DNA from 4 places in the Neobacillus terrisolis genome. Region 3 is predicted to be linked to each of the others. Evidence: predicted binding sites of a transcription regulator. Region 3 holds the regulator's gene; each other region holds the start of a gene.
The links. The regulator Rex, encoded in region 3, represses fermentation and respiration genes when NADH is low (regulators of the CRP and FNR family bind a similar motif). The targets are predictions, from matches to a motif close to TTGTGAAATATTTCACAA.
Positions count from the first base shown of each region.

Region 1: the regulator Rex is predicted to act here: its motif matches at 5,193-5,210, upstream of ACI48O_RS10430 (cytochrome ubiquinol oxidase subunit I).
Region 2: the regulator Rex is predicted to act here: its motif matches at 5,204-5,221, upstream of ACI48O_RS15040 (nitric-oxide reductase large subunit).
Region 4: the regulator Rex is predicted to act here: its motif matches at 6,317-6,334, upstream of ACI48O_RS03260 (TIGR04053 family radical SAM/SPASM domain-containing protein).

Region 1 is NZ_JBKFGH010000014.1:117,203-125,522, forward strand. Features, by position in the region: gene ACI48O_RS10410 (ABC transporter transmembrane domain-containing protein) at 1-1,469, opposite strand, end outside; gene ACI48O_RS10415 (YneF family protein) at 1,784-1,999, opposite strand; gene sirA (sporulation inhibitor of replication protein SirA) at 2,087-2,527, opposite strand; gene cydB (cytochrome d ubiquinol oxidase subunit II) at 2,719-3,744, opposite strand; gene ACI48O_RS10430 (cytochrome ubiquinol oxidase subunit I) at 3,734-5,083, opposite strand; gene tkt (transketolase) at 5,318-7,327, opposite strand; gene ACI48O_RS10440 (MFS transporter) at 7,669-8,320, shown strand, end outside.
Region 2 is NZ_JBKFGH010000023.1:1,283-9,602, reverse strand. Features, by position in the region: gene ACI48O_RS15075 (SLOG family protein) at 1-181, shown strand, start outside; gene gpsB (cell division regulator GpsB) at 261-563, shown strand; RNA gene rnpB (RNase P RNA component class B) at 651-1,046, shown strand; gene ACI48O_RS15060 (THUMP domain-containing class I SAM-dependent RNA methyltransferase) at 1,171-2,310, shown strand; gene ACI48O_RS15055 (hypothetical protein) at 2,377-2,547, shown strand; gene ACI48O_RS15050 (ATP-dependent DNA helicase) at 2,685-4,595, shown strand; gene ACI48O_RS15045 (DUF2249 domain-containing protein) at 4,822-5,052, opposite strand; gene ACI48O_RS15040 (nitric-oxide reductase large subunit) at 5,304-7,652, shown strand; gene ACI48O_RS15035 (carboxypeptidase M32) at 8,067-8,320, shown strand, end outside.
Region 3 is NZ_JBKFGH010000047.1:1,687-10,006, forward strand. Features, by position in the region: gene tsaB (tRNA (adenosine(37)-N6)-threonylcarbamoyltransferase complex dimerization subunit type 1 TsaB) at 1-25, shown strand, start outside; gene rimI (ribosomal protein S18-alanine N-acetyltransferase) at 47-496, shown strand; gene tsaD (tRNA (adenosine(37)-N6)-threonylcarbamoyltransferase complex transferase subunit TsaD) at 493-1,509, shown strand; gene ACI48O_RS22020 (ABC-F family ATP-binding cassette domain-containing protein) at 1,807-3,735, opposite strand; gene moaC (cyclic pyranopterin monophosphate synthase MoaC) at 3,880-4,374, shown strand; gene ACI48O_RS22030 (redox-sensing transcriptional repressor Rex) at 4,400-5,053, shown strand; gene ACI48O_RS22035 (YdiK family protein) at 5,070-5,285, opposite strand; gene ACI48O_RS22040 (CPBP family intramembrane glutamic endopeptidase) at 5,282-6,013, opposite strand; gene groES (co-chaperone GroES) at 6,305-6,592, shown strand; gene groL (chaperonin GroEL) at 6,659-8,290, shown strand.
Region 4 is NZ_JBKFGH010000004.1:234,940-243,259, forward strand. Features, by position in the region: gene ACI48O_RS03215 (Gmad2 immunoglobulin-like domain-containing protein) at 1-209, shown strand, start outside; gene ACI48O_RS03220 (DUF3813 domain-containing protein) at 295-480, opposite strand; gene ACI48O_RS03225 (hypothetical protein) at 482-634, opposite strand; gene ACI48O_RS03230 (Cof-type HAD-IIB family hydrolase) at 801-1,619, opposite strand; gene ACI48O_RS03235 (metal-sulfur cluster assembly factor) at 1,797-2,108, shown strand; gene ACI48O_RS03240 (DsrE family protein) at 2,110-2,448, shown strand; gene ACI48O_RS03245 (ABC transporter ATP-binding protein) at 2,975-3,910, shown strand; gene ACI48O_RS03250 (ABC transporter permease) at 3,924-5,144, shown strand; gene ACI48O_RS03255 (ABC transporter permease) at 5,137-6,261, shown strand; gene ACI48O_RS03260 (TIGR04053 family radical SAM/SPASM domain-containing protein) at 6,404-7,528, shown strand; gene ACI48O_RS03265 (Crp/Fnr family transcriptional regulator) at 7,565-8,263, opposite strand.

The DNA.
Region 1 (8,320 bases), on a different contig from region 3:
ATGAGCAGTGCTCGTGCAATCGAGATTCTTTGTTTTTGCCCCCCTGATAACGAGACGCCTCTTTCGCCGACGACAGTTTCATATCCTTCCGAGAAATGCAAAATGTCTTCGTGAATATTGGCAACCTTTGCTGCATTGTCTATTTCAGCTTTGGAGGCATCATAACGTGCGAAGGCAATATTTTCAGCAATCGTTGCTGAAAATAAGAAATGGTCCTGTGGTACATACCCAATCGCCGCCCTTAACTTTTCGATTTTATAATGAGTCAACGGCTTTCCGCCAAAGCGAATGTTCACTTCGTCCCCCTCAAATTCACGAATAAGCAATTTAAGGAGGGTGGTTTTCCCAGAACCGGTTTTACCGGCAATCCCCAACGTTTCTCCTTGTTTTAGGCGGAAGGCAATATTGGTTAGAACAGGGCTCTGCTCATTGGGGTAGGTAAAGCTAGTAATCTGATACTCAATATCTCCACTTGGGATGAGGTCAACAGCATCCGGTCGGTCTGCAATTTCTACTTTTTCATTGAGTAGTGCTGCTACGCGGTCATACGAAGCACGACCTCTTTCAACGATATTAAAGAGCCAACCAAATGCGAGCATCGGCCAGATCAGCAATCCTAAATAAGTCGTAAAGGAAATTAATTGTCCTATCGATAATTCCCCTTTAAGCACATAGCTTGAACCAACACTGACGGCGAGAAAAAAGGAAATTCCGACGATAATCGAAATGGTTGGGTCGTATAAGGAATCTACCTTGGCGACTGAAATATTTTTAGCCACTACATCTTCCGATTGGCGTTTGAAGTCTTGAATATCTTCTTGTTCCTGTCCGAAGGTTTTGATTACTTTTATCCCTGTGATACTTTCTTGTGTTTTGTCATTGAGTGAGGAAAAGGCTTCCTGAGCTTTATGGAAACGCTTATGAAGATGGGTTCCGTACCAGCTTGTTAAAACGGCCATTATTGGCATTGGGATGAGGCTGATCAGCGTCAATTTCCAACTAATCGTGGCAGCCATGGTAATGATGACAAATCCACCGGTTGCAATCGAGTCTACCAAGGTCAGTATTCCCATTCCTGCGGTTTGCTGGATGGCTTGCAAGTCGTTTGTGGCATGGGCCATTAAATCCCCGACGCGTCGTTTCTGATAAAAGGATGGAGACATTCTTGTGAAATGATGATAGAGCTGATTTCTTAGAAGCATGGAGAGCTTTACCGCTGAACCAAATATTTTTATTCGCCAAAAATAGCGAAGGACATACATGGCTATCCCTGAGAAAAGCAGAATAACAACCCACTTAACTAATATCGAAGAGGTGATCGTTTGATCGTGAATATGATCAACTAAGATGCCAATCACTTTAGGAGGTACTAATTGCAGTAAGGCTACGACGCCAAGAATAAAGATTCCGGAAAGATAGGCCTTTTTTTCTTGTTTAAAGAACCATAGTAAATCAAGAAATACTTTCATACTTCCCTCCGCCCCTTTATATATATTCATGCTCAAACAGTCTAACAAATTTTCTTAAAATAGGAAAATAAAAAGGGTTTCCGCCTAACCGATTAATTAAACCCGTTTGCTATGCAATGATATAAATATTCCTTTATAGCATCTTTTCATTCCAACAAAAAAACCACCTTTCTTTGGTTAGTTTCCAACAGAAAAGTGGTTTTGGTTTTAAGAAATTGAAAGGTAAGCAATTATAAGACAAAATCTTGATGAAAAATACACACTACAAAATTTCGCAGGGGGTAAAATTCATCTTATAATTGCCTTCAAAAGATTTACTTGCCACCTTGTTTATTCATGGCGTTCAACATTTGATTAATTTTCTTTTGTGATGGTTTCATGCCCATTTGCATCATCATCATTTTTAACATTTGTTCGTTGATTGGCGGATTTTTCTTTAAATAGTCCATCATATACTTACGTGCAATGAAAAATCCTAGAGCTACACCAGCAGCTAATGCCAGTACGCCAACTAGAATATAAACCCACATATAAAAACTTCCTCCTTCATGTTGTCTATCATACAGTGTACTAGACCAAAGGTAATTATACAATATTTGCACCGAATTTTGTTCTTTTTAGACAAATTTTCTTTCTTTAATTGGATTCAACCATCCGTAGCGCTGATGTTGGAAATCCATGGCTAGAAAGGAGGACTCACATTGGCGGAGTGCTTCGAAGAAAATCGTTTCCGAATCAAAGCTTCCTTTTGACTCCAAGAAGATAACCCGATCACTGATTTTAAGCTTGGCTGCGCTAAAAATTCCTTTTCTTTCTATATAATATACCCCGTTTTCATAGTGAAATTCCTTAATTTTACTCAGCTTTTGAACGAGTGTTTTCTGAACACGAAGACTCGGAATCGGTTTTGTAATATATTGTATTTGTCTTTCAATAATTTTCTTTAATTCCCCTTGTGCATGATCTTTTTCAAGAAACAAGTGAAAAAACAAACGTTCTTTTCCAAAATAATGGGAGGCAAACTCATCTTCTATTAAATAAAGTTGATAGGTTCTCAATATAAAACCTCCTTTGCGGACATGCTCTTTTTCTCATTATAGAAAAAAGTCAATGGGAGGTTTGTCTTAAAGCGTCAAAAACAAGCACTAGTTTTGTCGAATTCTTTCCTATTTCACGCCATAACAAAAGGAGAGCGGAACCGCTCCCCTTCTTAATACCCCTTTATAAAAACCCCTATGGTCAATCTCCCTTAATACCCTTTTGCACTTTCTTTTGTAACTTTTTCTTTAAAGAGGAAATAGCTCCAAATTTGATACCCGATGACAATAGGTACAAAAATAACAGCCACCGTGAACATGACCTTTAAGTTAAGGGCACTACCCGCTGCATCATATAAGGTGACGCTGTACTTATCATCAATGATCGATGTAAGCATATTTGGGAACATGCCAATAAATCCTGTCGCCATTTGTAAGACAATGGCTAAGCAAACAGTCGTAAATGCTGCGCCAATCTTATCTTTAAAAACAAAGACAACCGTTAGCATAATCGAAATGAGCGATAAACTAGGCACCAACCATAATAGTGGGACCTCATTAAAGTTGTTGGCAATCGGCGTCATATTCATTGTTGCCACAAAAAAGATCGCTAAGACTGCTGCTGCAATCATTGAATAGGTTCTCGCCATTTTTTTGCAGCGATTCACAACTTCTCCCACAGTTTTTAATTGAATCCAAAGCGAGCCTGATAATAAGAACAATGTTACAAATAGAATTCCTCCAAGCAGGCCATACGGATTTAACAGACTTAATAGATTCCCCTCATAGCCATTCTCACCAATTAATAAGCCGCGGTACAAATTCGCGAAAGCAACGCCGAATAATAGGGCAATCAAAAAGCTTGCAACCGCAAACGCCCATTTCCAAGATGTTTGCCATCGCGGAGAATCAACCTTGTGCATAAACTCAAGGCCTGTCGCACGAATAAACAGTGAAAATAAGATTAAGAATAGAGCTTCATAAAGGAACGAGAACATGTCTGCGTATGCCCCAGGAAATGCTGCAAACGTTGCACCACCTGCGGTAATCAGCCATACTTCATTTCCACCCCAAAACGGTCCAATTGCTTCCTGCAATTGATTACGCTCGGCACGGTTTTTTGTAACGAACGGTAACAACATGCCTGTTCCAAGTGTATAACCATCTAAGAAAATGTAAACGGTCCAAATTAATCCCCAGAGACCAAACCATGTCACGGCTAAGAAATCATGAGACATAAGTTTCGACACCTCCCTTTGCTGTGCTTAATCCTTCTGGTCCTTTTTTCGCATATTTGATAATTAAGTATACATCCGCAATGAGTAAGACCGTGTAAAATGCGATCAAACTGACTAAAGAAAACCAAATTTGTCCAAGTGAAATTGGTGATACAGCATTGGCGGTCTTCATTAAACCATATACCACCCAAGGCTGACGGCCCACTTCTGCAACCATCCATCCTAGGTTAATGGCTAAATATGGTAATAACACAGAGTAAAGGACAAATTTTAAATATTTCTTAGATTCTACTAAGCGGTTTTTCCGGTAAAGATATGCACCATACCAGGTGATAGCTAAGAAATATAAGCCGAGTGCGATCATTGCTCGGAAACTATAAAATACTAAGCTTACATTTGGGCGTTCATCCTTAGGAAAATCTTTTAATCCAGTTACTTCCCCATCAAATTTATTTGTATAGAAGAAGCTGCCAAGCTTTGGAATCGTTAATGCTTCAAAAGCATTCCGACTATTTTCCGGATCAGGAATTTGGATAATGCTGAAAGGTAACTCGGTTTGAGTTTCCCAAACACTTTCCATTGCCGCTCCTTTAGCTGGTTGAACACTTGTTGCATAAACACCTGATTGATGTCCTAAAAATGGAGTTGCTGTACTGGCAAATAGTGCCATAATAAGTCCGTATTTGAATGATTTTTTGAAGAAGTCCACATCTTTTTTTCTTAGTAAATGGTAGGCACTTACTGCCATAACAAAAAATGAACCAACTATGTAACAGGCAATGACAGTGTGGAAAAACATATGCCATGCATAAGGATTTGTTACAAGTGCGCTAAAGCTTTCAAGCTCAACTCGACCATTTTTCAATGTATATCCAACCGGGTTTTGCATAAAACCATTTGCGGTGATAATCCAAAGAGCCGAAATGTTGGTGCCAAGGGCAACCATCCAGATCGAAAATGCCCGCATTTTTGCTGAAAATTTGTTTCTGCCAAATAACCAAATCCCCATAAAGGTCGATTCTAGGAAAAAGGCGAGCAATGCCTCAATGGCGAGTGGTGATCCAAAAATATCTCCTACATATCTTGAGTATTCCGACCAGTTTGTACCAAACTGGAATTCCATGGTGATTCCTGTGATCACACCTAGGACAAAATTTATTGAAAAAAGCTTGCCCCAGAAATCGGCCATTCTACGATACTGCAAGTCTCCTGTACGAGCGTAATTGGTTTCCATAATGGCTACCAAGATAACCAGCCCGATCGTTAATGGTACGAATAGAAAATGGTAAAAAACTGTAATTGCAAATTGGAGCCTGCTTAACAATAAAACCCCATCCATCATAATCCCTCCTATTTCCATAACTTACAAATCTCATTTACATTATATTACTAAAATATTTTTTAGAACCTCGGAATTGTTACCGAAATGTGACACACTATTGAATAAATTGTGTCATTAATCACAAATGTGATAAATGTAATTGATTCATAGGAGAAACTAATGATGATTCACCTTTTAATAACGAAAAAAAGGAACGAATCATAAGATTCGTTCCAAACTTAATTACGATATTTAATTGTTAGCAACCAATGCCTTCACAATCGCTACAACATTCTCAGTTGTGAAACCGTATTCTTGCATAATTTTTTCACCTGGAGCAGATGCACCGAATTGATCAATCGCCAATACTTCACCTTCATCCCCAGTATATTTATGCCAGCCTAGTGATGATCCCATCTCAATTCCTAAGCGCTTTTTAACGTTTTTAGGAAGAACGGATTCTTTGTATTCTTTAGATTGCGCTTCAAAGCGATCCCAAGAAGGCATGCTGACTACTGCAACATCGATTCCTTCGCTTGCAAGCGCTTTTTGTGCTTCAATCGCTAATCCAACTTCAGAACCAGCTGCTAAAATTAATGCGTCTGCTGTTTCTTTTCCAGATGGAGAAACAACATAAGCTCCTTTGGAAACGCCCTCATATGCATTTTCAGCTGTTCCTTTAATAGTCGGAAGATCTTGACGAGTTAAAACAAGTGCAGTTGGAACTGATCTAGATTCTAATGCTAACTTCCATGCAGCCGCTGTTTCATTTCCATCTGCTGGACGAACAACTGAAAGTCCAGGCATTGCACGAAGTCCAGCTAATTGCTCGATTGGCTCATGTGTTGGTCCATCTTCCCCAACCGCAATACTATCATGAGTAAATACATACGTTACTGGAAGACCCATTAATGCTGATAAACGAATCGCCGGCTTCACGTAATCGGAGAATACAAAGAATGTTCCTCCAAATACTTTCAATCCACTATGAAGAGCCATACCGTTTAAAGCTGCGCCCATCGCAAATTCACGGACACCAAACCAAATGTTGCGGCCTTCATACGAATTACGAGAATAATCTCCCGCACCTTTAATGGTCGTTTTGTTTGATCCAGCAAGGTCAGCGGATCCACCAAAGAAGTAAGGAACGTTTTTAGCAATCGCATTTAACACTTCACCAGAAGATGCACGGCTTGCTAAGCTTTTCCCTTCTTGGTAAACCGGGATATCCTTATCCCATCCTTCAGGCAATTCGCCTTTAGCACCTTGTTCAAATTGAACGGCTAATTCAGGATAAGCTGCTTTATATTGAGCAAATAAGTCATTCCACTCTTTTTCTTTGTTCACTCCATTTTCAACAACTAATTGGTTGAAATGGCTGTAAACATCTGCAGGAACATGGAAGTCTTCTTCGAAGTCCCATTGGTACGCTTCCTTCGTAAGCTTTAACTCATTGGCACCAAGCGGTGATCCATGAACATCAGATTTTCCTGATTTATTCGGAGAACCATAGCCAATAACTGTTTTTACTTCGATTAAAGTTGGATGAGTAAGATCTTGTTTTGCTGTTTCGATCGCTTGAGCAATCGCAGCTAAATCGTTGCCATCTTCAACACGAAGATATTGCCAGCCGTACGCTTTAAAGCGTCCTTCAACACTTTCAGAGAAGGACTTATTTAGTTCTCCATCTAAAGAGATGTCATTTGAATCATAAAGAACGATCATGCGACCAAGTTGAAGGTGAGCCGCTAAGGAAGCAGCTTCTGCCGAAACGCCCTCCATTAAGTCTCCATCTCCACAAATTGAGTATGTATAATGGTCGATCACATTAAAGTTGTCTTTGTTGTATTGTGCAGCTAAATGTCTTTCTGCCATTGCAATCCCAACCGCCATCGCAATCCCTTGACCTAACGGACCGGATGTTGCATCAACGCCTGGTGTATGACCAAATTCAGGATGCCCTGGAGTCTTGCTGCCCCATTGACGGAAATTCTTTAAATCTTCAATTGATAAGCCATATCCGGATAAGTGAAGCAAGCTATATAATAACGCGGATCCATGACCTGCAGAAAGCACAAAGCGATCTCGGTTAATCCAATTAGGATTTTTAGGATTATGGTTCATAAACCGTGTCCAAAGGGTATACGCCATTGGAGCTGCTCCCATTGGCATGCCCGGGTGGCCGGAGTTTGCTTTTTCTATCGCATCAATCGACAATGTACGGATAGAATTAATCGACAAAGAATCGATCTGTTCAAACATGTGTGTCATCCTTTCCATTTTTAATCAATACATTACTCTTTTAATATTATAGTGCTTGTCTTTTTTACACAACAAATTGTATTGCTTTTTTTCAAAAAAATGAGCTAATCTCTCTTATTATGACAAAAAGCTTAAACTATATAATATTTAATTTCATGTTTTCTCTTTCATCTGTCGAAATTGTTTATTATGATATATTCATGTCGATTTTCTCCTGTAAAGACATCTGTTAAGATGAAAGTAATATACATACTAATGAAACGAATTGATAGGAGAAGAACTTACTAAATTGGACAAAATAATAGGAGATTATTCGTTAATCATGATTGGAGAGGTAAAAAATGAACGGAAACAAATCAATATCTCAGCGTAAACTTCTTGGAATTGCTGGTCTTGGCTGGTTATTTGATGCGATGGACGTCGGTATGTTGTCTTTCGTTATTGCTGCCCTACAAAAAGACTGGGGCCTGTCCGCTCAGCAAATGGGCTGGATCGGCAGTATTAATTCAATCGGGATGGCAGTTGGAGCTTTAGTGTTTGGATTAATGGCCGATCGAATGGGCCGAAAAAACGTCTTCATCATCACCTTATTGCTTTTCTCAATCGGCAGTGGCTTGTCGGCTTTTGCTACTACTTTAACCATATTTATGCTTTTACGTTTTTTAATTGGTATGGGATTAGGGGGAGAATTACCGGTTGCTTCTACCTTAGTTTCTGAAATGGTTTCGGCTGAAAAAAGAGGTCGGGTTGTCGTGTTGCTTGAAAGCTTTTGGGCTGGCGGTTGGTTAATTGCTGCACTCATCTCCTACTTTATTATCCCGAGATTCGGTTGGGAAACAGCTTTACTGATTAGTGCCCTGCCAGCATTTTATGCGATTTATCTACGAATCGGCTTACCCGATTCACCACAGTTCACAGCACAGAAAGGTAATCGAAAGAATTCTATTCTTCAAAACATTACATCTGTATGGGCAAAACCACATACGGTTCAAA
Region 2 (8,320 bases), on a different contig from region 3:
ATTTTTTGTGGAAAAAAGTGATGGGCTCATTCTTTTTTATGATCAAGAAAAAGAAGGCGGTCCAAAATACTTATATGAAACAGCCCAAAAATACAAAGAGAAGCATTCGTATGATCTGCGCTTAATAGGATTTTATGATATGCAAATCTTGGTAGAGGATTTACAACAGGATCAGTATTAATTTACAAAGAAAAATTGACAAAAGCTTATATTTTTGAAAAAATATAATTTGATGATTGGGGATACTTGAGGTGAATGCAATGCTGACAGATAAATTAAAGTTAACAGCCAAGGATATCTTGGAAAAAGAGTTTAAATCGTCTATGCGTGGTTATAAGCAAGAAGATGTAGACAAATTCTTAGATTTAATCATAAAGGATTATGAAGCATTTCATCAGGAAATTGATGAATTACAGCAAGAAATCGTGCGTCTCAAAAAACAACTTGAGGATACTTCCCGTCGTCAAAATCCTCAAGCGGCAGTTGGAACAACTAATTTTGATATTTTAAAGCGCCTCTCAAATTTAGAGAAGCACGTATTCGGAAGTAAGCTTTACGAATAATGAAAAAGTATATCTACCAGATTTTCATGTAAATACCATTGCGAAGATAAGTATTATTACATATAATAAGCAATGTAATCTTTAATAGCGTTCGGGTAATCGCTGCAAAGAGCGTAAGCAATTTGTAGAGGAAAGTCCATGCTCGCACGAGCTGAGATGCTCGTAGTGTTCGTGCCTAGCCAATAAATAAGCTAGGGCAGTCGAGTTCACCTCGGCTGACGGCCGGAAAAATGCCTAAGTCCTTCAAGGATATGGCATGAGTACCTATAAAAGTGCCACAGTGACGTAGCCTCTTCAGAAATGGAGAGGGTGGAACGGGTAAACCCCACGAGCGAGAAACCCAAATAATGGTAGGGGCACTTTCTCTGAGGAATTCAACGAGGAGAAGGACAGATTGTTCTCAATCTGTAGATAGATGATTACCACCGGAGTACGAGACGTTGGTCGCTTGCAGTACAATGGAACAGAACATGGCTTACAGAACGTTATTAAAGGCTTGTATGAGTGTATATGGAAACGTAAGCTCTCCTTGATGGAGAGCTTTTCTTGTTTTTAATTAGAAAATAGATAATAATGATTATGGACAAAACTCAGTAAGGGTGAAAAAATGAAAACATTTGATTTGATTGCCACTTCTGCAATGGGCTTAGAAGCATTAGTAGCGAAAGAAGTTCGTGATTTAGGTTATGAATGTACAGTTGAAAATGGAAGAATCTCCTATAAAGGGGATGGTCTTGCAATTGCCAGAAGTAATCTTTGGCTTAGAACGGCGGACCGAATTAAGATAAAAGTGGGCGAATTCCGTGCCACCAGTTTTGATGAACTTTTTGAGAAAACAAAGGCTCTTGACTGGGAGCAATATTTACCGGAGGACGCCGAATTTCCGGTTACAGGGAAATCAGTTAAATCAAAATTATTTAGTGTTTCGGATTGCCAGGCGATTGTGAAAAAAGCAATCGTGGATCGATTGAAAAGGCACTATAAGCGAACTACATGGTTTGAAGAAAATGGACCGAAATTTAAAATTGAAGTAGCACTTCTAAAGGATATTGCCACAATAACCATTGATGCAAGCGGTGTGGGTTTACATAAGCGTGGATATCGAGCAGATCAAGGAGAGGCTCCGTTAAAAGAAACTCTTGCGGCAGCGCTTGTCATGCTGACCAATTGGACTCCAGATAAGCCCCTTATCGATCCGTTCTGTGGCTCAGGAACTATCCCAATTGAAGCGGCGTTGATTGGGCAAAATATTGCACCTGGTTTCAACCGGGAATTTGTATCAGAAACTTGGCCGCTTATTTCGGGAGAGCTATGGGATCAAGCAAGGAATGAAGCTGAGGATTTAGCTAAATACGATCAGCCGTTAGATATAACGGGTTCAGATATAGACCACCGCATGGTCAAAATGGCTGAGGAAAATGCTTTTGAAGCAGGGCTAGGGGATCTTGTTTCCTTTAAACAAATGAGGGTACAGGATTTGACTGTAAAGCAGGATTATGGTGTGATTATCGGTAATCCTCCGTATGGAGAACGTCTCGGCGAGAAACAAGCAGTAGAGAAAATGTATCGAGAAATGGGCCAAGTCTTTGCTGGATTGGATACATGGTCGATTTACATTTTAACAAGTCATCCCGAATTTGAAAGCTTATTTGGAAAACCAGCTACTAAGAAGCGGAAGCTGTTTAATGGCTTCATCAGAACTGATTTTTATCAGTATTGGGGAAAAAGACCACCGCGCCAAAATTAAGCATAATCATCCCTGAAACGGAATAAAATACAATTATATTGTTTTTTTTGTTGAGGGGGTATGATCATGGATCCGATCCAAATTGATTTTATTAAAATTTCGCGGGCACTGGCTCTATCTTTAGAAACGATGAAACAGTCGGAGAAGGTTCCTCACTTCGCCTTACTCCAACTAGAATCGGCTCAGAAACAGTTGCAAGAGGCATTATACTATAATATGTCACGAGCAATTGGATAGGGTAATTCTCAGTTCGATACTCATAGGTGATAGCTATTACGGAACCACTGCTTCGTATATTCTTGTTAATATGAATTGTACCTGAGGGACTGTTTCCGAAAGGAGCAGCCCCCTATTTGCTTTTTTGGAGGAATTTTATGCAAAGTCGCTTACCGTTTACACTTTCGAAAACAGAATCCTTTTACGACCAATTAAATGACTGGATTGGGGATGTTTTTTACGATTTCCTCCCTGAAGCTGGTTTTGAATTAAGAGACGAACAAATATATATGGCTTTTCAACTTGAAAAAGCGTTTAAAGAAAAAAAAGTGATGTTTGCAGAAGCAGGGGTAGGTACCGGGAAAACGATTGTTTATCTTTTATATGCCTTATGCTATGCAAGATATACAAATAGACCTGCCATAATTGCTTGTGCGGATGAAACATTAATTGAGCAGTTGGTAAAAAAAGAAGGAGATATTGCTAAACTTGAGCAAGCTCTAGGGTTGACAGTTGACGTACGCTTAGCAAAATCTCGTGACCAATATTTATGTTTAAATAAGCTTGAAGCATCCAAGTATTATGATGAAACGGGGACATTTGACAGCATTTATGAAGATCTCCCAACATTCGTTCACAGTGGGGGCTCGATGAAGTCCTTTAGTCCTTATGGAGACAGGAAAAATTACTCCAATTTAACGGATGAGCAGTGGAATTTAATTTCTTGGGATACTCTTCAGGATTGTTTCTCCTGTGACAAACGGCATCGCTGTGGACAAACCTTACACCGTGAATATTATCGAAGCGGTGGTGATTTGATTATCTGTTCCCAAGATTTTTACATGGAACACGTGTGGACAAAGGAGTCCAGAAAACGGGAAGGGCAACTGCCGCTTCTACCAGAAAGCTGCTGTGTTGTGTTTGATGAAGGCCATCTCCTCGAGTATGCCTGCCAAAAGGCATTAACCTATAAATTAACTGATAAAACACTTGCTACACTTCTTGAAAAAATCGCCGGTAATGATATCCGCGAGAAAACCTTATACATAATTGAGGAAGCCATTATGTTAAGCCAGGATTTCTTTAGTTGTTTAACAAACTCCTCAAAGGATACGATTGGGTCGGAAAAGAAGACAATTATAAAATCTAATGAGGTACTAATGACCGGCAATAAGCTTCTGAAAACATTGCAATCATTAGAAGAGGAGCTTGTTTTTGAAAGTGAGTTATTTGTAATTAATGATTATGATTTGAAAATTGTTGAAGAATATTTAGATCAAATGACGTATTCATTATCCTTATTTTTAGGGAAAACAAATGGAATTACTTGGTTTGAAGAAAATCAAGAGGAACGTACACTTGTGATTATGCCGCGTTTGGTCAAAGATATTATGAAAGAGGAAGTGTTTTCGCAATCGAAGCCGTATATCTTTTCGTCGGCTACTCTATCGGAAAATGGTTCATTTGAGTATATTGCGAATAGCCTCGGTATTGATCAATATTTATCGTTTACGGTAAATTCTCCATTTGACTATGAAGAAAAAATGGCCATCTTTATTCCGGAATTTAACCGGTACAATCTTGAGGAAAAATCGGCTTATGCATTGACGAAGCTCTCTAATGCTTCTGGAGGAACCCTCGTCTTATTTTCCAACCAGGCAGAGCTCTATTTCTTTAAGGAATATATAAAAGGAAAATTAGCTTGTCCTGTCTATTTTGAGGGCGACGCTGAAATAAGTACGCTTGTTTCCAAATTCCAAAATGAACAGAATTCCGTTTTGTGTGCTGTTCACTTATGGGAAGGTCTTGATATTCCAGGGAAATCACTGGCTAATGTCATCCTCTTTTCCCTTCCTTTTCCGCCACTTGATCCTGTTTTTGCTGCTAAACGGGAGGAGGCAGAAGATCCATTTTTAGAAGTGGATCTCCCTTACATGTTGCTGAGACTCCGTCAGGGCGTTGGAAGATTAATTAGGACAAGCACTGATGAAGGAAATGTTCATATTTTAATCGAGAACGACCTTGATCAAAGCATCATTTTCAAAATTAAAGGGGTATTACCCGTTTAATAAAACAGCTGTGTTAAAGAACAATGTTTTTGAGCAATCTGTTGATTGGAGCGGAAGGTGTGAGACTCCTGCGGGAGAAGGTGTCAAGGGAGACCCCACAGGCGCTAAGGCGCCGAGGAGGCTCCCGGACTCCCCCGCGGAAAGCGAGCACCTGGAGCGGAAATCAACAGCCCAATTTAACAGAGCCAATAAAAAAGCACAGCGAGCCGCTGTGCTTTTTTTATGCTTAATTCTTAAGAAATGTTATTTGCCAATGCTTTTCGCCGAGCTCTTCTGCATTGTATTCAAAGCCCTTTGCTTTCATGACTGCATATAAAGGAACTGGTTCAAATGGAGCGTGAAGGATAAAGGTATCATTCTGCCCTAAACCTGTAATGGCCTCCATAATCTTTTGGAATGGCTCCTGCTTATTTTGAATATCCTCACGAACGTCCATTTCTACTAATTTTCTTTCCATACAATTCACTCCTCAAATGTTCATTTGATATTAGTATCGTAATCAATTTACATGGGAAAATGAGTGACCAATATCACGGATGGTCTATAAATTTAGAGAGTAAGGTGCTGAATTCACTTCCACTATACGTTTTTTCAGCCTTTATTCAAGTGTGTGAAATATCACACCTGAATGATGAGGCAACTCACAAAGTTGTTACAGCTATGTGTCTAAAATAAAAGACGTAGACAAACAGAAAGGAAGTGTTTGGAATGGCAACCAAAAACGCAAATAAGGCTAGGCCCAAAAATGCACTTTTAAAATCCATTCTTATTACAACATGTATACTTAGTTTCACCGTTTTATTAGTAGGGGGATTCTGGATTTTTAAAGATATGGCTCCCCGTCCATTAGAGGTGACGGATTCAACCGGAGAGGTTATCTTCACAAAAGAATCCATCATGGGCGGACAGGCAGTCTTCCAAAAGTATGGGCTTATGGATTATGGGACGGTATTAGGACATGGATCTTACATGGGACCGGACTATACTGCAGAAGCTTTAGAAGTATATACAAAAGGAATGCAGGATTATCAAGCAAATGACCAATACGGAAAAGATTATCAAGATTTAGATAAAGATGAAAAAGCAATCATTCGTGAAAATGTTATTGAGGAAATGCGTGAAAACCGTTATGACAAGAGCAAGGATTCTCTAGTAATAACAGATGCTCAAGTTTACGGGGTAGAAAAAGTAAGAGAGTATTATCATGAAGTTTTTACAAAAGGGGACGGCTGGGGACTAAAGCCTAACCTAATCCAAGAGAAGCATATGCCGGAAGGTGAACGTTCATGGGTATCGAAGGGTGACCAAATTGAACAAATTTCAGATTTCTTCTTTTGGACAGCTTGGCTATCAAGTACTGAACGGGTCGGAGATGACATTACGTATACAAACAACTGGCCTTACTATGAAGATGCCGGAAACGAAATGTCGTTCTCTGCTATATGGTGGAGCGGAGTCAGTGTAACCGTCTTGATTTTATTTGTTGGTATTATCTTGTTTGTATTCTATCGTTATCACCTTGGGATGCAAGAAGCTTATACGCCAGGAAATTTCCCGCAAATTGACTTGCGAAAGCTTCCTGTTACAAAATCACAATTAAAGTCTGGTAAATATTTTGTCATCGTATCGGTTTTATTCTTTATTCAAGCAATGTTTGGTGCGCTTTTAGCCCACTACTACATTGAACCTGATAGCTTTTTCGGAATGAAATGGGTTTATGATATTTTACCGTTTAATATCGCTAAAGGTTACCACCTTCAGTTAGCCATCTTCTGGATTGCAACTGCTTGGCTCGGAATGGGAATTTTTATTGCCCCTCTTGTTGGCGGGCATGAGCCAAAACGCCAAGGCCTGCTTGTCGATATTTTATTCTGGGCATTAGTTGTATTAGTTAGCGGAAGTATGATTGGACAATGGCTCGGAGCAAACGGTTATTTAGGAAACAACTGGTTCTTATTGGGCCATCAAGGCTGGGAATATTTAGAGCTTGGCCGAATTTGGCAAGTAATCCTCGCAGCAGGGATGATCATCTGGTTGTTCATCGTATACAGAGGGATTAAGAGCGGTTTAAAACGTGAATCTGACAAGGGCGGTTTAATTCATCTATTATTCTATTCAGCTATTGCCGTACCATTCTTCTACCTATTTGCTTTCTTAATTAATCCAGGAACCCATTTCACTTTTGCGGATTACTGGCGCTGGTGGATCATTCACCTTTGGGTAGAGGGAATCTTTGAAGTATTTGCGGTTGTTGTAATTGGATTCCTAATGGTTCAAATGAACCTTGTGACTAAGAGTTCTACCGTTAAAGCATTGTATTTCCAACTAATCTTACTATTAGGCAGTGGTGTAATCGGAATCGGGCACCATTACTATTACAACGGATCGTCAGAAGCTTGGATTGCAATGGGAGCGGTCTTCTCTGCATTAGAAGTTATCCCGTTAACACTATTGATTTTAGAAGCTTATGAGCAATATAAGATGATGCGCGACGGTGGAGTAGATTTCCCGTATAAAGGTACCTTCTGGTTCTTGATTTCTGTTGCGGTTTGGAATCTTGTCGGTGCAGGTGTTCTTGGGTTCTTAATCAATTTACCTGCAGTCAGCTACTTGGAGCATGGACAATTCTTAACTCCTACACATGGACACGGTGCAATGATGGGGGTTTACGGAATGTTTGCTTGTGCGGTCCTTGTCTTCTCGTTAAGAAATATTGTAAAACCTGAAAAATGGCAGGATAAATGGGTTAAACTATCTTGCATTCTATTAAATGTTGGACTTGCAGGGATGATTATCATTTCATTGCTTCCTGTCGGCTTTATGCAGCTTAAAGCGGCATTTGTGAATGGCTACGCTTCATCGCGTGCTGCGTCATTCTTGCAGCAAGAAACAGTTGAAACCTTATTAACAATACGTGCCATTCCAGATACAGTATTCTTAATTGGTGTTGCCATTCTCGTAGTATTTTGCATTAAAGCATTATTTAATCTTCGAAAAGTAACTCACCAAGAAAACGAACCGCTTCCAGTAAAGGATTTGGCGCTTGAAGAAGAGTAAATCCACATGGTCATAGGTTGTTTATTGGTATAGAAAAAGATAGCAATATATTACAGCGAATAGTAGAAAATCCACTTTCTGGTTTGGAAGGTGGATTTTTCTATTGGGTATCTTGTGCGACTTTTGTCACACACAAACCGATAGAAAAACACTATAATTAACATGAAGATGTGACAAATGAAAGGAGTGAGACTTTTTATAAGTCCGCACCCTTATGTTGTTTAGTTATTTTCTCTTCTTTTACTCCATTGACCAAGGATTACCTTGTTTAATGGATGTTTTTAACCTCTCTAATTTTTTGACAACAGTTTTGGCTGTTGTCTTTTTTTGTTCCTTTAATGGGACTTCCTTGTGAATCATTCTTTTAAAGACTGTGATAAAATGGAAGAAATGATTTTAAAAGGAGGAAAGGTGATGACCATATCAGCAGATTTGATTCAAAAAGAATTCCTCGACTATGTTAAAAAAATGAGTGCATTTAACGAGGCATTGGCTTTAATTTTTTGGGATTTGCGAACGGGGGCGCCAAAGCAAGGAGTTGAACAGCGTTCGGAAGTGATTGGCATGCTATCATCGGAAGTATTTCGAATGTCTACATCACCTGAAATGGCAGCCTATATTTTTGAATTATCCAAACAAGATTTGCCGATCGTAACGAAAAAAATATT
Region 3 (8,320 bases):
AGAAGCAAAAAAAGAAAAGCATTAGTGTTAAAAAGGGGTAAAAATAATGAACGGATCACTAACTTTTCGCTATATGGAGTTAAAAGATATCGAAGATGTTTTGAAGATTGAGCATGAAAGCTTTGCTGCTCCTTGGAGCCGAGATGCTTTTATTAATGAATTAACACACAATCGGTTTGCAGTTTACATAGTGATTGAAGAGGAAGAACAAGTGATTGGCTATTGTGGGGTATGGGTGATTGTCGATGAAGCACATATTACGAATATAGCCATTCTGCCTGAGCATCGAGGAAAAAAGCTAGGTGAAGCTTTGTTAACAAAGGTAATGGAAGTAACCAAACAGTTAGGCGCAGAGAAAATGACATTAGAGGTTCGGGTCTCCAATGATGTTGCCAAAGGGCTATATCGTAAATTAGGGTTTCAGGATGGAGCAATTAGGAGAGGTTATTATACTGATAACCAAGAAGATGCTTTAGTTATGTGGGTGAATTTATGAGTAAAGATCAATTGATTATGGGAATCGAGACAAGCTGCGACGAGACTGCGGTGGCAATTATTAAAAACGGTCGAGAAATCGTTGCTAACGTTGTAGCATCCCAAATAGAAAGTCATAAACGGTTTGGTGGAGTAGTGCCGGAGATAGCGTCCCGCCATCATGTTGAACAAATCACGATCGTGTTGGAGGAAGCAATCCGTCAGGCCGGGATTACCTTCAAAGACCTAGATGCGATTTCCGTTACAGAAGGTCCTGGGTTAGTAGGTGCCCTTTTAATAGGAGTAAATGCCGCTAAGGCAATCGCTTTTGCTCACAATATTCCTTTAGTTGGAGTCCATCACATCGCAGGACATATATATGCGAACCGACTTGTAACAGAGCTGCGGTTTCCGCTCCTTGCTTTAGTCGTATCAGGCGGGCATACGGAGCTTGTTTATATGAAGGAACATGGAGATTTTGTTGTTATTGGCGAAACAAGAGATGATGCCGCGGGTGAGGCGTATGATAAAGTGGCGCGCACGCTTAACCTTCCATACCCAGGCGGACCGCATATTGACCGTTTGGCGCATGAGGGCGAGCCAATCATTGATTTACCTCGAGCATGGCTTGAAGAGGGTTCCTATGATTTTAGTTTTAGCGGTTTAAAATCTGCGGTGATTAATGCTGTTCATAATGCTGAACAACGTGGGGAAGTGATTGTCCCAGAAAATTTAGCAGCAAGTTTCCAGCAGAGTGTAGTAGATGTGTTAGTAACAAAGGCGGTTAAAGCCGCTAAAGAATATGAGGTTAAGCAAGTTTTGCTAGCTGGAGGAGTAGCGGCAAATAAGGGGCTAAGAACAGCTCTAACGGCGGCATTTCAACCATTGTCAGACATTGAGCTAGTTATTCCACCTTTATCACTATGTACTGATAATGCGGCTATGATTGCGGCTGTTGGCAGTATTTTATATGAAAAAGGGAAACGATCCGATTTATCTTTAAATGCGAATCCAGGTTTAGACATAACCATATAGAGGAAATTATTAATATCCACAGTCAGCAACTCTTCTTTTTTATAAAAGGAGAGTTTTTTGTGGATAATTTTTTTAAAAATGTGGACAATGTGGATAAAAACGGAGAAAGTTGTGGATAATGTGGAAAACACCTGTGGATGTTGAAAAAATAATACGTTGTTTGTGAATAAAAATGTTAGTAAGCTATGGATAACCATTTCGCGAAACTTGTTGAAAAATGTAAAAATATGAAAAATAAACACAAATAGCGAATGATCGATGAATCATCCAGCCATTTGTGTTTAATAGAAATGTTTATTAATCTTCGGCTAACTCAGCCCATTCTTCCATTAATTCTTCAAGCTCAAGCTTAGCCTGTTCATTTTCCCCGTTTAATTGGGCTACTTTTTCATGGTCTTGATAGACCTCGGGGTCACATAATAATTGATCGTTTGTAGAAATCACCGTTTCTAAAGCCTCAATCCGCGCCTCGATTTCCTCGATACGGCGTTTGCGCTGCCGCTCTAATTTTTTGGTTTCCTTGTCCTGTTGATAACTATTTTTTGCCGGGATAGGATCCTGTGCAGTATTCTTTCCCTTTGTCTCTGTTTCTAACGCTTTTAGTTCTTCAAGCTCGAGCTTTTTCTCAATATAGTAGTCATAATCTCCCAAGTATTCGGTGGCTCCGCTTTTACTTAATTCAAGGACCTTGGTGACGATGCGATTGATAAAATAACGGTCATGGGAGACAAATAGAATCGTTCCAGGATAATCAATTAATGCATTTTCCAATACTTCTTTACTGTCTAAGTCTAAGTGGTTGGTCGGTTCGTCGAGGATGAGGAAATTGGCTTTTTGCATCATTAATTTTGCAAGGGCCAGCCGGGCTTTTTCCCCACCACTTAAAGTCGAGACGATTTTTAACACATCATCGCCGGAGAATAAAAAATTACCTAATACGGTTCGAACTTCTTTTTCACTTTTTAAAGGGTACTCGTCCCATAGTTCATTGAGGACTCGTTTATTTGATGTTAATTCCGCTTGCTCCTGATCGTAGTAACCGATCGTAATATTGGAGCCGTACCGAAAATCGCCAGCTAGCAGATTCAGCTTTTGGACGATTGTTTTTAAAAGGGTAGACTTTCCGACCCCGTTAGGGCCAACTAGTGCGATGCTTTCCCCTCGTGTAATTCGGAAGGAAATATTTTCAGCTACTTTTTCGTTATCATAGCCCACTGCGACAGCATTGACATTAAGGACTTCATTACCGCTCTGCTTTTCTATATCAAAAGAAAACGTTGCTGATTTTTCGTTTCCGGCGGGCCGATTCATGACATCCATTCGATCGAGTTGTTTACGGCGGCTTTGAGCCCGTTTCGTTGTCGAAGCACGAGCGAGATTGCGAGCAATAAAGTCTTGTAATTTTGCAATTTCATCTTGTTGCTTTTCAAACATTTTTAACTCGCGTTCATAGTTTTCAGCTTTTTGTTGTAAATACGAGCTATAGTTTCCAACGTATTTCATAATTTGCTGCCGCGACATTTCGTAAACCTGGTTAACGACCTTGTCCAAAAAGTAGCGGTCATGGGAAACGATCAAGATAGCCCCTTCATAATTTTGTAAATATTGCTCCAACCAAGACAATGTATCGATGTCTAAATGGTTGGTAGGTTCGTCTAAAATAAGAATATCCGGTTTTGTTAACAATAGCTTACCAAGGGCCAGCCGTGTTTTTTGTCCACCGCTAAGGCTGGAAATCTTTGTTGTATAATCAAAGCTATGGAAATTTAATCCATGCAATACAGAACGGATATCGGCTTCGTATTGATAGCCTCCCAAGTCTTTAAATTGGGTTTGGAGAAGATCGTAATCTTTTAATAATCTTTCATATACGGAGGTATTATTAAAGATTGCTGGGTCCGACATTTGTAACTCAAAATGTCGTAATTTCTGCTCAAGGTTTTGTAAGGATTCAAATACGGTAAGCATTTCTTCCCAAATCGACAATGTTGATTCAAGTCCGGTATTTTGCGCTAAATAACCGATGGTTACTTCCTTTGGCTTCATGATTTCTCCGGAATCATACGACATGTGTCCGGCGATAATTTTAAGTAAGGTTGATTTTCCTGCCCCGTTTCGACCAACTAATGCAATTCTGTCACGGGTTTGTACTTCAAGTTTTATATTCGATAAAATAAGATCTGCGCCATAAAATTTATTTAATTGGTTAACCTGCAATAATATCATGATATTCACCTCAACTACGATAGAGTAAGTGTAACGTATTCCTGGCATATCATCAATAACCGTAACATGTGAAGAAAAATACAAGTTTGATTCACACTTCATGGAAAAAATAGTGTATCATTCATAAAGAGAGGTGTTGTATGCATGGGAGAATTTACTCATTTTAATGAAGAAGGCCGTGCGAAAATGGTCGATGTAAGCAGTAAACCGGAAACTGTTCGAACGGCAGAAGCCCATTCAAGTATCACTGTAAGCAGTGAAATATATGAGAGAATCACCAATAATGAAATGAAAAAAGGGGATGTTCTTGCGGTAGCACAGGTAGCAGCAGTAATGGCCTGCAAGAAGACGTGGGAGATCATTCCGATGTGTCATCCTATTCCGTTAAATGGTGTCGATGTTTCTTTTTCATGGGAAAAAGAAAATGATGAATATACATTGCTCATTTCAGCGAAGGTGAAAACAAAAGGAAATACTGGTGTCGAAATGGAAGCGTTAACAGCTGCGTCGGTTTGTGCGTTAACGGTTTATGATATGTGCAAAGCCGTAGATAAAGGCATGGTAATTGGAAAAACATATCTGATCGAAAAAACCGGTGGAAAAAATGGGGACTTTCGTAGAGAGAACCGTGTGAAATAATCTTAAATGGGAGAGGCGTGTTGACATGTCGAATGACAATACAACCAAAATTCCACAAGCCACTGCAAAGAGATTACCACTGTATTATCGTTTTTTGAAAAATTTACATTCATCAGGTAAACAGCGTGTATCATCAGCAGAGCTAAGTGAAGCAGTTAAAGTTGACTCAGCAACGATTCGACGGGATTTTTCTTATTTTGGCGCATTAGGGAAAAAGGGCTATGGCTACAATGTTAACTATTTGCTAACCTTTTTTCGAAAAACGCTGGATCAGGACGAACTGACGAAGGTTGCGTTAATTGGTGTCGGGAATCTAGGAACGGCATTTTTAAATTACAATTTCTTAAAAAATAATAATACAAAGATTGAAATCGCATTTGATGTAGATGAGGCGAAGGTCGGCACAAAAATTGGAGATGTACCCGTTTACCATATGGATGATTTAGAGCAAAAGATCGAAGAAGAGGATATTCAAGTGGCCATTTTAACGATACCTGCTCCTGTGGCCCAAACTACTACGGATCGGCTCGCATCTGTAAACATTAAAGGGATTCTAAATTTTACACCTGCTCGATTAAATGTCCCTTCAAGCATTCGAGTTCATCATATTGATTTAGCGGTAGAATTACAATCACTCGTCTATTTCTTAAAGCATTATCCAAATAGCACAGAAGAATAATCAAAAAATGAGCCCGTTATCTAGGCTCATTTTTATTTTGGGTTATTTTTCTTAATTTAAAGTAAAGGGCTACCAATTTTAGCCCAGAGCCGAAATCAAATGTGGCGAGGAGGACAAGGATGATACTAAAGAAATCCCAGCCATATTGATTAACATTATCAATCGCAAAATAGGTAAATAAACAAGCTAAAACAATATGAATACTTCCGGTAAGCAAAGGTGATTGTATCATAAAAATCCTCCGATAAAGCTTTGAATTTTTTCTGATTGTTCAATGAGCCGATCGATATCCTCTTTATACACAGTTTGGATCAGCACAACGAGCGTGTTCATTGAAACATGGGCAAAGATGGGTACGATAATTCGCTTTGTTTTTACATAAAGATAGGCAAAGGTAAAGCCCATCGCTGAATATAACAAAGTATGCTCCGGTTCCATGTGAGCTAAAGAAAAAATAACGGAGCTTATGAGAGCAGATAAAAAGAAATTCAGTCGTTGATAAAGAGCTCCAAAAATAATTTTTCGAAAAACAATTTCCTCTAAAATAGGTCCGATGATCGAGCTGATTAAAATAATAACTGGAAAGCTTTCGATCACGGTTAATATTTGTTGGGTATTATCCGAGCCTATTTTGATTCCTAGCATCGCTTCAATATTGGCTGCAACTTGTTGAGCAAATAAGGCAAGAAAAACACCGGAAATGGCCCAGAAGATCGACAAGGATATACTAGCTTGATTCCGTTCTAACCTAGTCGTAAATTCACCGCGCAAAACCCAAAGCACAAGGATAAGGGATACAGTAAAGCTTGTGACAAGCCAAATCGGAACGGCCAGTATTTTCATTTCGCTCGCTGAATATCCAAATAGAGTCCCAATGTAGGCGGTTAAGGGTAAACCAACAAGACTAGACAATTGTAGAGTTAAAAAGATAATAATGACGATCCAATACTCTTTTTTCAAATTATGCTTCTCCTTAAAAAAACTAATGAACTAAGCTCAATTGTACAAATTATCAAGGGTAGATACAAATGAATAAGATTTGTAGAAAAAATTTTTTGCCAATATGGATAAAAACGGTAATAAGATGCATACTTTATAAGGTTGAGAAAAGCATGGACCAAAATAAAAAAAATTTACCATCTCTCTTGCAAAAGATGGTGCAATTATTTATTATAATAATTGTGTTAGCACTCGATAGAGGAGAGTGCTAATAAATAATAATCTACATATTATTTGAGGAGGTTGTTTCTCTTGTTAAAGCCAATTGGTGATCGTATTGTTATTGAGCTTGTTCAGTCAGAGGAAAAAACTGCAAGCGGTATTGTTCTACCGGACACTGCTAAAGAAAAGCCACAAGAAGGAAAAGTAATTGCTGTTGGTTCAGGTCGTGTTCTTGACAGTGGAGAGCGTGTGGCAGTAGAGGTTGCTGTAGGCGATCGCATTATCTTCTCAAAATACTCCGGTACAGAAGTGAAATACCAAGGTACTGAATATTTAATTCTACGTGAAAGCGATATTCTTGCTGTAGTAGGCCAATAATCATTGATCTGTCACGATCATGACTAATAATAAGATAAACGAAGATTAAGAGGAGGTTATTAAACGATGGCAAAAGAAATTAAATTCAGTGAAGACGCACGTCGCTCAATGCTTCGCGGTGTTGATACTCTTGCAAATGCAGTAAAAGTAACTCTTGGACCTAAAGGACGCAACGTGGTTCTTGAGAAAAAATTTGGTTCTCCGTTAATTACAAATGACGGTGTAACAATCGCTAAAGAAATCGAATTAGAAGATGCTTTTGAAAATATGGGTGCTAAGCTTGTTGCTGAAGTTGCAAGCAAAACAAACGATGTAGCCGGTGACGGTACTACAACTGCAACCGTTCTTGCTCAAGCAATGATCCGTGAAGGTCTTAAAAACGTAACAGCTGGTGCAAACCCAATGGGTATCCGCAAAGGGATTGAAAAAGCGGTAGCAGTAGCTGTTGAAGAATTAAAAGCTATTTCTAAACCAATCGAAGGCAAAGCTTCAATTGCTCAAGTTGCTGCAATTTCTTCTGCTGATGAAGAAGTGGGCCAATTAATTGCAGAAGCAATGGAGCGCGTTGGTAACGATGGTGTTATCACAATCGAAGAATCTAAAGGCTTCACTACAGAATTAGATGTTGTAGAAGGTATGCAATTTGACCGTGGCTACTCTTCTCCATACATGGTAACTGATTCCGAAAAAATGGAAGCAGTTCTTGAAAATCCATATATCTTAATTACGGATAAGAAGATCGCTAACATTCAAGAAGTATTACCTGTGCTTGAGCAAGTCGTTCAACAAGGTAAGCCATTATTGATTGTAGCTGAAGATGTTGAAGGTGAAGCACAAGCTACGTTAATCGTGAACAAGCTTCGCGGAACATTCACTGCTGTTGCAGTTAAAGCTCCTGGCTTCGGTGACCGTCGTAAAGCAATGCTTGAAGACATCGCTGTTCTTACTGGCGGTGAAGTGATCACGGAAGAGCTTGGCCGTGACCTTAAATCTGCAACAATTGATCAATTAGGTCGCGCTTCTAAGATTGTTGTTACAAAAGAAAATACAACAATCGTTGAAGGTGCTGGAAACCCAGCAGATATTACTGCTCGTGTAAACCAAATCCGTGTTCAATTAGAAGAAACAACTTCTGAATTTGACCGTGAAAAATTACAAGAGCGCTTAGCGAAATTAGCTGGCGGTGTTGCAGTAATCAAAGTTGGTGCTGCTACTGAAACTGAATTAAAAGAGCGCAAGCTTCGCATCGAAGACGCCCTAAACTCTACTCGCGCTGCAGTAGAAGAAGGTATCGTATCCGGTGGTGGAGTTGCCCTTCTAAATGTATACAACAAAGTGTCTATGATCCAAGCTGAAGGTGACGAAGCTACAGGTGTAAACATCGTTCTTCGTGCGATGGAAGAGCCTCTACGCACAATCGCTCACAACGCTGGTCTTGAAGGATCTGTCATCGTTGAGCGCTTAAAGCATGAAGCAATCGGCACTGGTTTCAACGCTGCAACTGGCGAATGGGTAAACATGATCCAAGCTGGTATCGTTGACCCAACTAAAGTTACTCGTTCTGCACTTCAAAACGCAGCTTCTGTTGCGGCTATGTTCTTAACTACTGAAGCAGTAGTGGCTGATAAGCCAGAACCACCAGGCCAAGGCGGAATGCCTGATATGAGTGGCATGGGTGGAATGGGCGGCATGATGTAATAGCCCCCTCAAACCCTTGGTATGACTGGG
Region 4 (8,320 bases), on a different contig from region 3:
TAGAAGATGGACATCGTATTTTTGTAAAAGAAACAAAGGTTGTAAGCAAAAAGGCTTACCCGGCCTGGACGAAGTTTAAGGTGAACATAAAAATTCCGAAAAGACTGCTCCCTGATAATGGAACGGTTACGATGTTTTTTTATGAAAAAGCAAAACAGTCCGATGATATGATCCATGTTGTACCGATCGTCCTTGAGGAGTTTTATTAATCTTTTCGGTCAAATTGTAATGCAGCTAAATGAAGAAAAAGGATGACTTCGCGAAAAGTCATCCCTTTGTTTAGCTATCCACACTCTATTTCATACTTTCAAGTTCACTTTGTAACTGGCTTAGCTGTTCTTGTTCAGCTACAGTGGAATTAGCATATGCGGAGGTTAGCGCATTTTTGGCACGAAGAAGAGCCGTTTGCTTTTCTTCTCCCGAGGCTGTTTTTGCTAAATTAACAAATTTTCTTGCCTCTTGGAATAATCTGTTCCCCATCTTATATTCCTCCGATTGAGGAGTTAGTTACATTAGACATTTTTTGCGCCTCAGCTTCAGCGTAGGTGGTATGATAAGGGATACGGTCATCGTGCTTGGAGACTGAAGTAACTCCTTGTGACACAAATCTTCTTGATTTATTCCGTTTACCCATTCGAATCCCTCCAACTAAAGCTTATTTGAAGCAGTAACGGATGCTTCATCAACTAGTATCTCCTCATTTGTTTTAGAATAACAAAGGTAAGAGTTGGCTAAATAGGTGGGCAGCTATCGTCGATAAGCTTGAAGGTAACCATTCACTACCCGAGGCTTCCATCATGTTATAATGCTTTCAAATTTAATACTTCATTTAAGTAAACGGCAACCCCGTCTTCCTCATTCGTTAAAGTGACTTCGTTGGCGATCTGTTTAACATGGTCAATCCCATTGCCCATTGCGATGCCTCGTCCGGCAAATTGTAACATTTCTAAGTCATTATCCTCATCACCAAAGGCAATCACTCTTTCCTGAGGAATTTGGTAATAGTCACAAGCGCGTTTAATACCGACTGCTTTATTTAAACCACTTTTAATAATTTCGATTACGTGCCACGGAGCAGCCCAGCTTCGATGGTCAATCACTTCTGCATGTACTTCAGAAAGATGTGCGCGGATATTTTTTAGCTGGTCTTCGTCCGTGTGGATTAACAAACTGGTCGGGGAGTCTGTTAAAAATTTACGCAAATCTCCTGTTGTAATATTTGGATTTCCTAGTTGAAAAATCTCCAGTAACTTTTCATCATGATAGTGAATATAGACGTCATCCATCACTTCGGCAATGATATTATGAAATGAAAAGGATCCAAGTGCTTCAACGATATCCCTAACTACACTTATATCCAACGGAGAATGATAAATGCCCCATTGATCATCTTTTGGATGGTGAATAAACGCCCCATTAAAGTTTACAATAGGGGTATCTAGTTCTAACTCATGGTAATACATCTCACTCGAACGAAAGGGTCTGCCGGTGGCAATCATGACAATATGACCTTGTTCACGAGCGACACGCAATACTTTTTTCGTATTAGCAGTAATAATCTTATTATCTGTAAGTAATGTACCATCAAGATCTAAAGCAATTAGGTGTTTTTTTGTCATAAGTTCCCCTTCTCTTTCTTTGATCTATTTCCTTACTCAATAGTTTAAACTACATTGTTAACTTGAATGTTAACGATGTGTAAAACTTGGGAAAAACCCTGTTAACATGGTAAACTAATTTTATGTTTTTTATAAAAGAAAATGCAAATGATTCAATTAAATAGAGGAGTGAATAAGATGGATGAAGCGTTGAAAGAAAATTTAATGGGTGCTCTAGAATTAGTAATCGACCCTGAATTAGGAATCGATATTGTTAATTTAGGACTTGTATACGATGTAGAAATGGATGAAAACGGAAAAGCAACCGTCACCATGACATTAACGGCAATGGGTTGTCCGCTCGCTGGTACGATTGTGGACCAAGTGAAAAGCGCGTTAGCCGATATTCCTGAAGTAAAGGAAACAGAAGTTAATATCGTGTTTACCCCACCTTGGACTAAGGCGAGAATGTCACGCTACGCAAAAATTGCTTTAGGAGTTCGTGATTAGAATGAAAAACAAAGTAATCTTAGTAAGTTCTGACCAGCTTGGCAAAGGCGATAAAGAACTGGGCGAAGGTATTCTAGAGACATTTTTCACACTACTTAAACAGCGAGAGGAAGTACCTGTGGCTGTATTCTTTATGAATAGTGGAGTATATACCCTCACCGATCAATCCTTTGTTTCGGTTCATTTAAAAGAACTGGAAGACCGTGGTGTCGATATTTTAGCCTGTAAAACCTGTGTCGACCATTATCAGCTTGAAGAGAAATTGGTTGCCGGTAAAATTAGCGGCATGGCTCAGTTTATTGAACTAGCTGCACAATATGAAGTCATTACAATTTCATAAATATTATAATTTACAAAGCTAGCTATTGAGCGGACACAGAGGCCCTTATTTTGATAAAATAATCATTTTTCTAGACTTATGAGGACACAGGATCCCTTATTTACATAAAAATCACTGGATAGTGCCGATTTATGATCAAATAAGGGATCTGTTGTCCGCTTAACCTATAAAAACAACGTTTTTTGTGAAAATAGCGGAACGTATGTCTTCGGACCAAATAAATTTTGTATATATCACTAAAAATGACTAACAAATTACCATGTAATCTGTTAGTCATTTTTTAGTTGCTTTATTAATGTTTGCCTGAAAGCGAGCACCTAAGCGGAAATCACAGCAGCCAAATAACTGAGCCTTCATTCAAAAAAATATAACCCGGTTTTCTATCAGTTTTAAAGGAATTAAACGTCCGAAAAGTAAGAAAAAATTCATATTATTTCCAATAAACTATATATTTTCTAATGCTGTTTCTGTATGTTTAAAGGTGAAAGGCACAATGAGTGTAAAGTTAGGAGTGAAGACTGTGAACATGCTGACGGTTAGTGATTTACGGAAAAGCTTTGGGGATTTTGATGCAGTAAAAGGGGTTTCCTTCACTGTAGAAAAAGGGGAGTCTTTCGGTCTCCTTGGTCCAAACGGCGCGGGAAAATCGACCATCATTAATATGATTACGGGATTATTTTCTCCAACATCTGGCAAGATTCAACTAAATGATATTGATGTGATCAAAAATGCCAAGCAGGCACAAAAGTATATCGGTGTTGTCCCCCAAGATATTGCACTTTACCAAGAAATGTCGGCTAGGGAAAATCTCAAATTTTGGGGCAGAATGTTCGACCTTTCAGGAAAAGAACTGGACAAAAGCATAGATGAAGTACTGGAGTTGATGGGTTTAACCGATCGTGCCAAGGATAAAGTGGCTAACTTTTCTGGAGGAATGAAGCGGCGGGTGAATATTGGGGCTGCCATCTTACATCAACCGGAGTTACTGATCATGGATGAGCCAACCGTTGGAATTGACCCGCAATCGAGAAATCACATTTTGGAAACGATTAAAGCATTAAATGAAAAAGGAATTACGATCATTTATACGAGCCACTATATGGAAGAGGTTGAATTTCTTTGTAAACGAATAGGTATTATCGACCATGGGGAATTGATTGCCTGTGGCACCATACCTGAACTTCGTGAGACCATTGGGGACCAATCCCGAATCATTTTAACCTTAGAAGAAAAACCAACAAACGGTACGCTAATCCAACCCTTATCTAAGATTTTTCCGGAAAAAGAAATTAAAATTCAAGAGAATCAATTAATGGTTTTCCATAAAGAACCACAACACATTTTAAGTGAATTTATTCAATCAGTCACAAAGGCAGGAGCCAAAATTAATTCCGTTGATATTGTGGAGCCCAACCTCGAAAGCGTCTTCCTCCATTTAACCGGGCGAAGCCTGAGAGATTAAGGAGGTTGGAAAAATGAGAATTTGGTGGTTAGCCGTTAAAGACCTACTCCTGATTGGACGTGATAAGAAAGCATTCTTAACACTTATCTTGATGCCGCTACTTTTAATCGCAATCCTCGGTGCAGCCTTTGGAAATATCTTTAATGAAGATCAGGGAGAGGACGTTAAGATTCAAAAGTTCACATTAGGTGTCGCAAATTTGGATAATGGGGCACTTGGAGCCATCCTCGCTGATGAAATGTTCGCAAAGGGATTGTCCGATCAAGTAAATGTTAAACATTATGACTTAAGTGAAATGAAAACACTCATTAAAGATCATAAAATCCCAATCGGAATCGTCATCGACGAAGATTTTTCCGCTTCGCTGATGTCCGGGGCGGAAACAACAGTTGAGATATATTCGACACCAAACCCTGGGATTAAGGCAACAATCGTTCAAAGTGTCATCCAACAGTTTACCCAGTCAGCAGCGACACAAGTGGAGGCCGCAAAATTGAGGGGAATGGATCCTTCACAATCCGAGACCAATCATGGGGCTGTGCATGAGCAAGCCAACATGGTGATGGATAAACAAATTGATTTTCCTTTAATCGATGAAAAGTCGGTTGAGGCACAGTCAAAACCGGTAGGTTCCTTCCAATACTACGCTGCCGCAATGGGCGTCATGTTTTTATTAATGACGGTTGTTGAAGGGGTTGGAGCGATGATTCTTGAAAAGGAACAAGAAGTGTATAAACGGATGCTAGTATCAAAATTAACCTATGCCAATTATTTAGCAGGAAAAATGCTAGGGTTGCTGGTTATATGTCTTATTCAATCCTTTGTAATTATCATTGGTACAAAGCTGATTTTTGGTGTGGATTGGGGCGAATCAGCTGTTGGGCTTGTTTTCGTTACATTATCTTTTGTCATTAGTGCATGTGGTCTTGGCGTATTGGCCGGTGCTTTTATTAATAAAGAAAAAACATTTATGGTGGCAGGGATGGTCGGAACTCAAGTAATGGCAGCTTTGGGTGGCAGTATGGCACCTATTTACATATTTCCGGATTGGGCGATTACCGCAACTAAATTCTTGCCTAATGGCCTAGCACTGCAAACCTATATAAACCTTATGGCCGGTACTTCATTTTTCGATGTCTTACCGGAAATAATTGCTAACCTATGTTTGGGCTTGTTGTTTTTCTCGATTGGTTTAATTCGCCTTTCTAAAGAAAGGAGAGGTCGTTATGCGTAGGGTTCTGGCGATTGCGTGGTTACATTTAAAAGAATTTTTTAAATCACCGGGCGCATTAGTGTTAATGATTGTGATGCCGATTATGTTTGGGGCGATTTTTGGAGGGATGGCCTTAAATACGGAAGTCCATAAACCTCTCGTAAATATTGTTACAAATGGTGGCGAACTTGAAGCGGAACTGATCAACTTGCTTAAGAAAAATGATTCCTACCAATGGAAAATAGTATCGGAAAAGCAAGCTATGGAAAATGTCGAGAACGAGGATGTGGTGGCTGCCGTTGTCCTCCCTGAAAATGTAAAACAAAGAATGCAAGAAAATAAACCGCTGTTTGAAGTGATTGTTCAAAGAGAAACTCAGGATTATCTCGGGTTAGTACAGCATTTAAATGGAACGGCAAGAACGATCTATACGACCTATTACTCTGTTGAAGGTTTAGACGAGACAGCTTTTCCGGAGTTGCTTAAGTCTGTTACGAAAATAAAGAACGTAAACATTAGCAGGGAAATTTTTCAAAAGGACGATACTGAAAAAGAAGCCGTTAATTTAATGTTTGTAGGTTTTTCCATCATGTTTATGATGTTCGGTTTATCGGGAGCTGCATCCACCATTCTGGATGAACGAAGCGGGGGGACATGGGCAAGGCTGCTCATCTCGCCGGCTAGGAAGCTTGAGATTATCGCAGGATATTTATTCTCTTATTTCTTAATGGGATGGATTCAGTTAATCGTGTTAATGGTTGCCATGAAGCTCATGTTTGATGCCGAATGGGGAAATATGGTTTATTTTATCCCATTTGCTTCAATGGTTATTTTATGTGTGGTAGGGTTTGGACTGATGATGGCCGGTTTGGTAAAAACAAAACAGCAGGCTGGTGCGATTGGAGCAGTTGTAATTGTCAGTACCTCCATGCTTGGGGGTGTATATTGGTCGCTTGATATCGTTCCACTCGTCATGCAGAAAATTGCCTTAGCGGTTCCGCAAAGTTGGGCAATGGAAGGCTTTGAAGAGATAATCAGCGGCAGTCTTCATACCGGCACATTATTGATGGACACAGGAGCTTTGCTTGCTTTTACAATTGTTTTTTATTCTATCGGTTTGCGGTTGATTAAATACTAGTTGGTTTATTTTTGACACAAAAAATCCATACCTTCTAGTCAAATTCTTATTCGGTTTGTGAGGTAGTTCACTTTTGTGAATCCGAAAGTGACTTATAATACATTTACAAGCTGTTCGAATTGAAAACTAGGAGGCGCATAAAATGGGATTTAATCAAGATTTTAATCAAAATCCGTTTATCGTCATATGGGAATTAACAAGAGCGTGTCAATTAAACTGTTTACACTGCCGTGCGGAGGCACAATATAGAAGAGACCCAAGAGAGCTTTCTACTGAAGAAGGGAAGGCGTTAATCGATCAAATAAAAGAAATGGGCAATGCGATGCTCGTTTTTACCGGTGGCGATCCTTTGGAGCGGGAGGACGTCTTTGACATTGCAGAGTATGCAGTGAAAAAAGGTGTTCGTGTTTCAATGACACCAAGTGCCACTCCAAACGTAACGAAGGAAGCAATCGAAAAGGCGAAAGAAGTAGGCCTTTCCCGCTGGGCGTTTAGCTTAGACGGTCCAACTGCCGAAATTCATGACCATTTTCGGGGCACTGCCGGTTCATTTGATTTAACGATGGAACGGATTAAATATTTGCATGAATTAGAAATACCAATTCAAATTAATACGGTTATCTCCAGATACAATATCGACCATCTTGAAGACATGGCGAAGCTTGTTGAAGAACTAAAATGCGTATTATGGAGCGTATTCTTCCTTGTTCCAACAGGACGCGGCCAAACAAGTGATATGATTTCACCAGTACAGCATGAACAAGTATTTACATGGCTATATCAATTAAGCAAGCGTGCCCCTTTTGATATTAAAACAACGGCTGGTCAGCATTACCGTCGGGTCGTGATTCAACAGAAGAAGCGTGAAGCGAAGGAGCAGCCAACGGAAATCCAGTATTTAGATGCGCTTACGCAGCAAGGTTTAACAGGTTCAATCGATGGATTAGGCAGAGCACCAAAAGGTGTAAACGACGGAAATGGATTTGTGTTCATATCTCACATTGGGGACGTGTATCCGAGCGGATTACTTCCGATAAAGGTTGGTAACGTCCGCGAACAACCATTAGGCGAGATTTATCGAGAATCACCAGTGATGAAAGCGTTAAGAGACCCCGATCAGTATAAGGGTAAATGTGGACAATGTGAATTTAGACATGTATGTGGAGGTTCTCGCTCACGTGCGTATGCAATGACAGGAGATTATCTCGAAAGCGAACCATTCTGTGTATATATTCCAAAAGCATTGCGTAAAAAACAAGAACAGTAAAAAAGAAAAGCGGAAGCCAGGGCGCTTCCGCTTTGTTTATTCAATACTGCAATATATGGCTGGACAGTTTTCACAGCCAATTTCATCTTTTAAGTACTGAAGATCATGTACATAAATCTTTCCTTTTTTTGAGGAAATGATTTTGTTTCGTTTTAATTCATTTAGAATTCTGTTCGTACTTTCACGTGAAGTTCCGCAGAAATTAGCAAGCTCTTGATTGGTTAATGGTAGATCGATCAGGATCCCATCCTGATTTTTTATACCATAACTATTCGTCATTCTGATTAATGTCGAAAATAGAGCACCTCTTTTTCCGTTTAAGACGAGGTCACGGAATTTCGTTTGAGTTTTGCGGAAATGATCGCTCATCCATTTCATAAACTCAAATGCCAATGCACTGTTTTGAAAGATTTCTTTTTCTAGGACATCTTTTTTCACTGCTGCAACGGTTCCTTCTTCAAGAATAAGGGCGCTTAATAAATATTTTGGAGCTTCAGCAAACAAGGTTAGTTCTCCACATAAATCATTTTCGCCGCAAATTCTTAATGATAACTCTCGTCCATCTGCGGTAATCTTGCTTATTTGAATTTTTCCGGAAATTACTATATATAATTCCTCTGCATTCATTCCTTCTTGAAAGAGATACGTCCCTTTTTTTGTTTGGATGGTACGATCAGCAAATCGGAGTAATTCTTTTATTTGAATGGAATGAGTAGGTTTAACAGTATTAGTCATCATTATCTTCACCCTTATCTTAGAAGATTTCCAGTGGCGAATCTCATCTATTTGTAT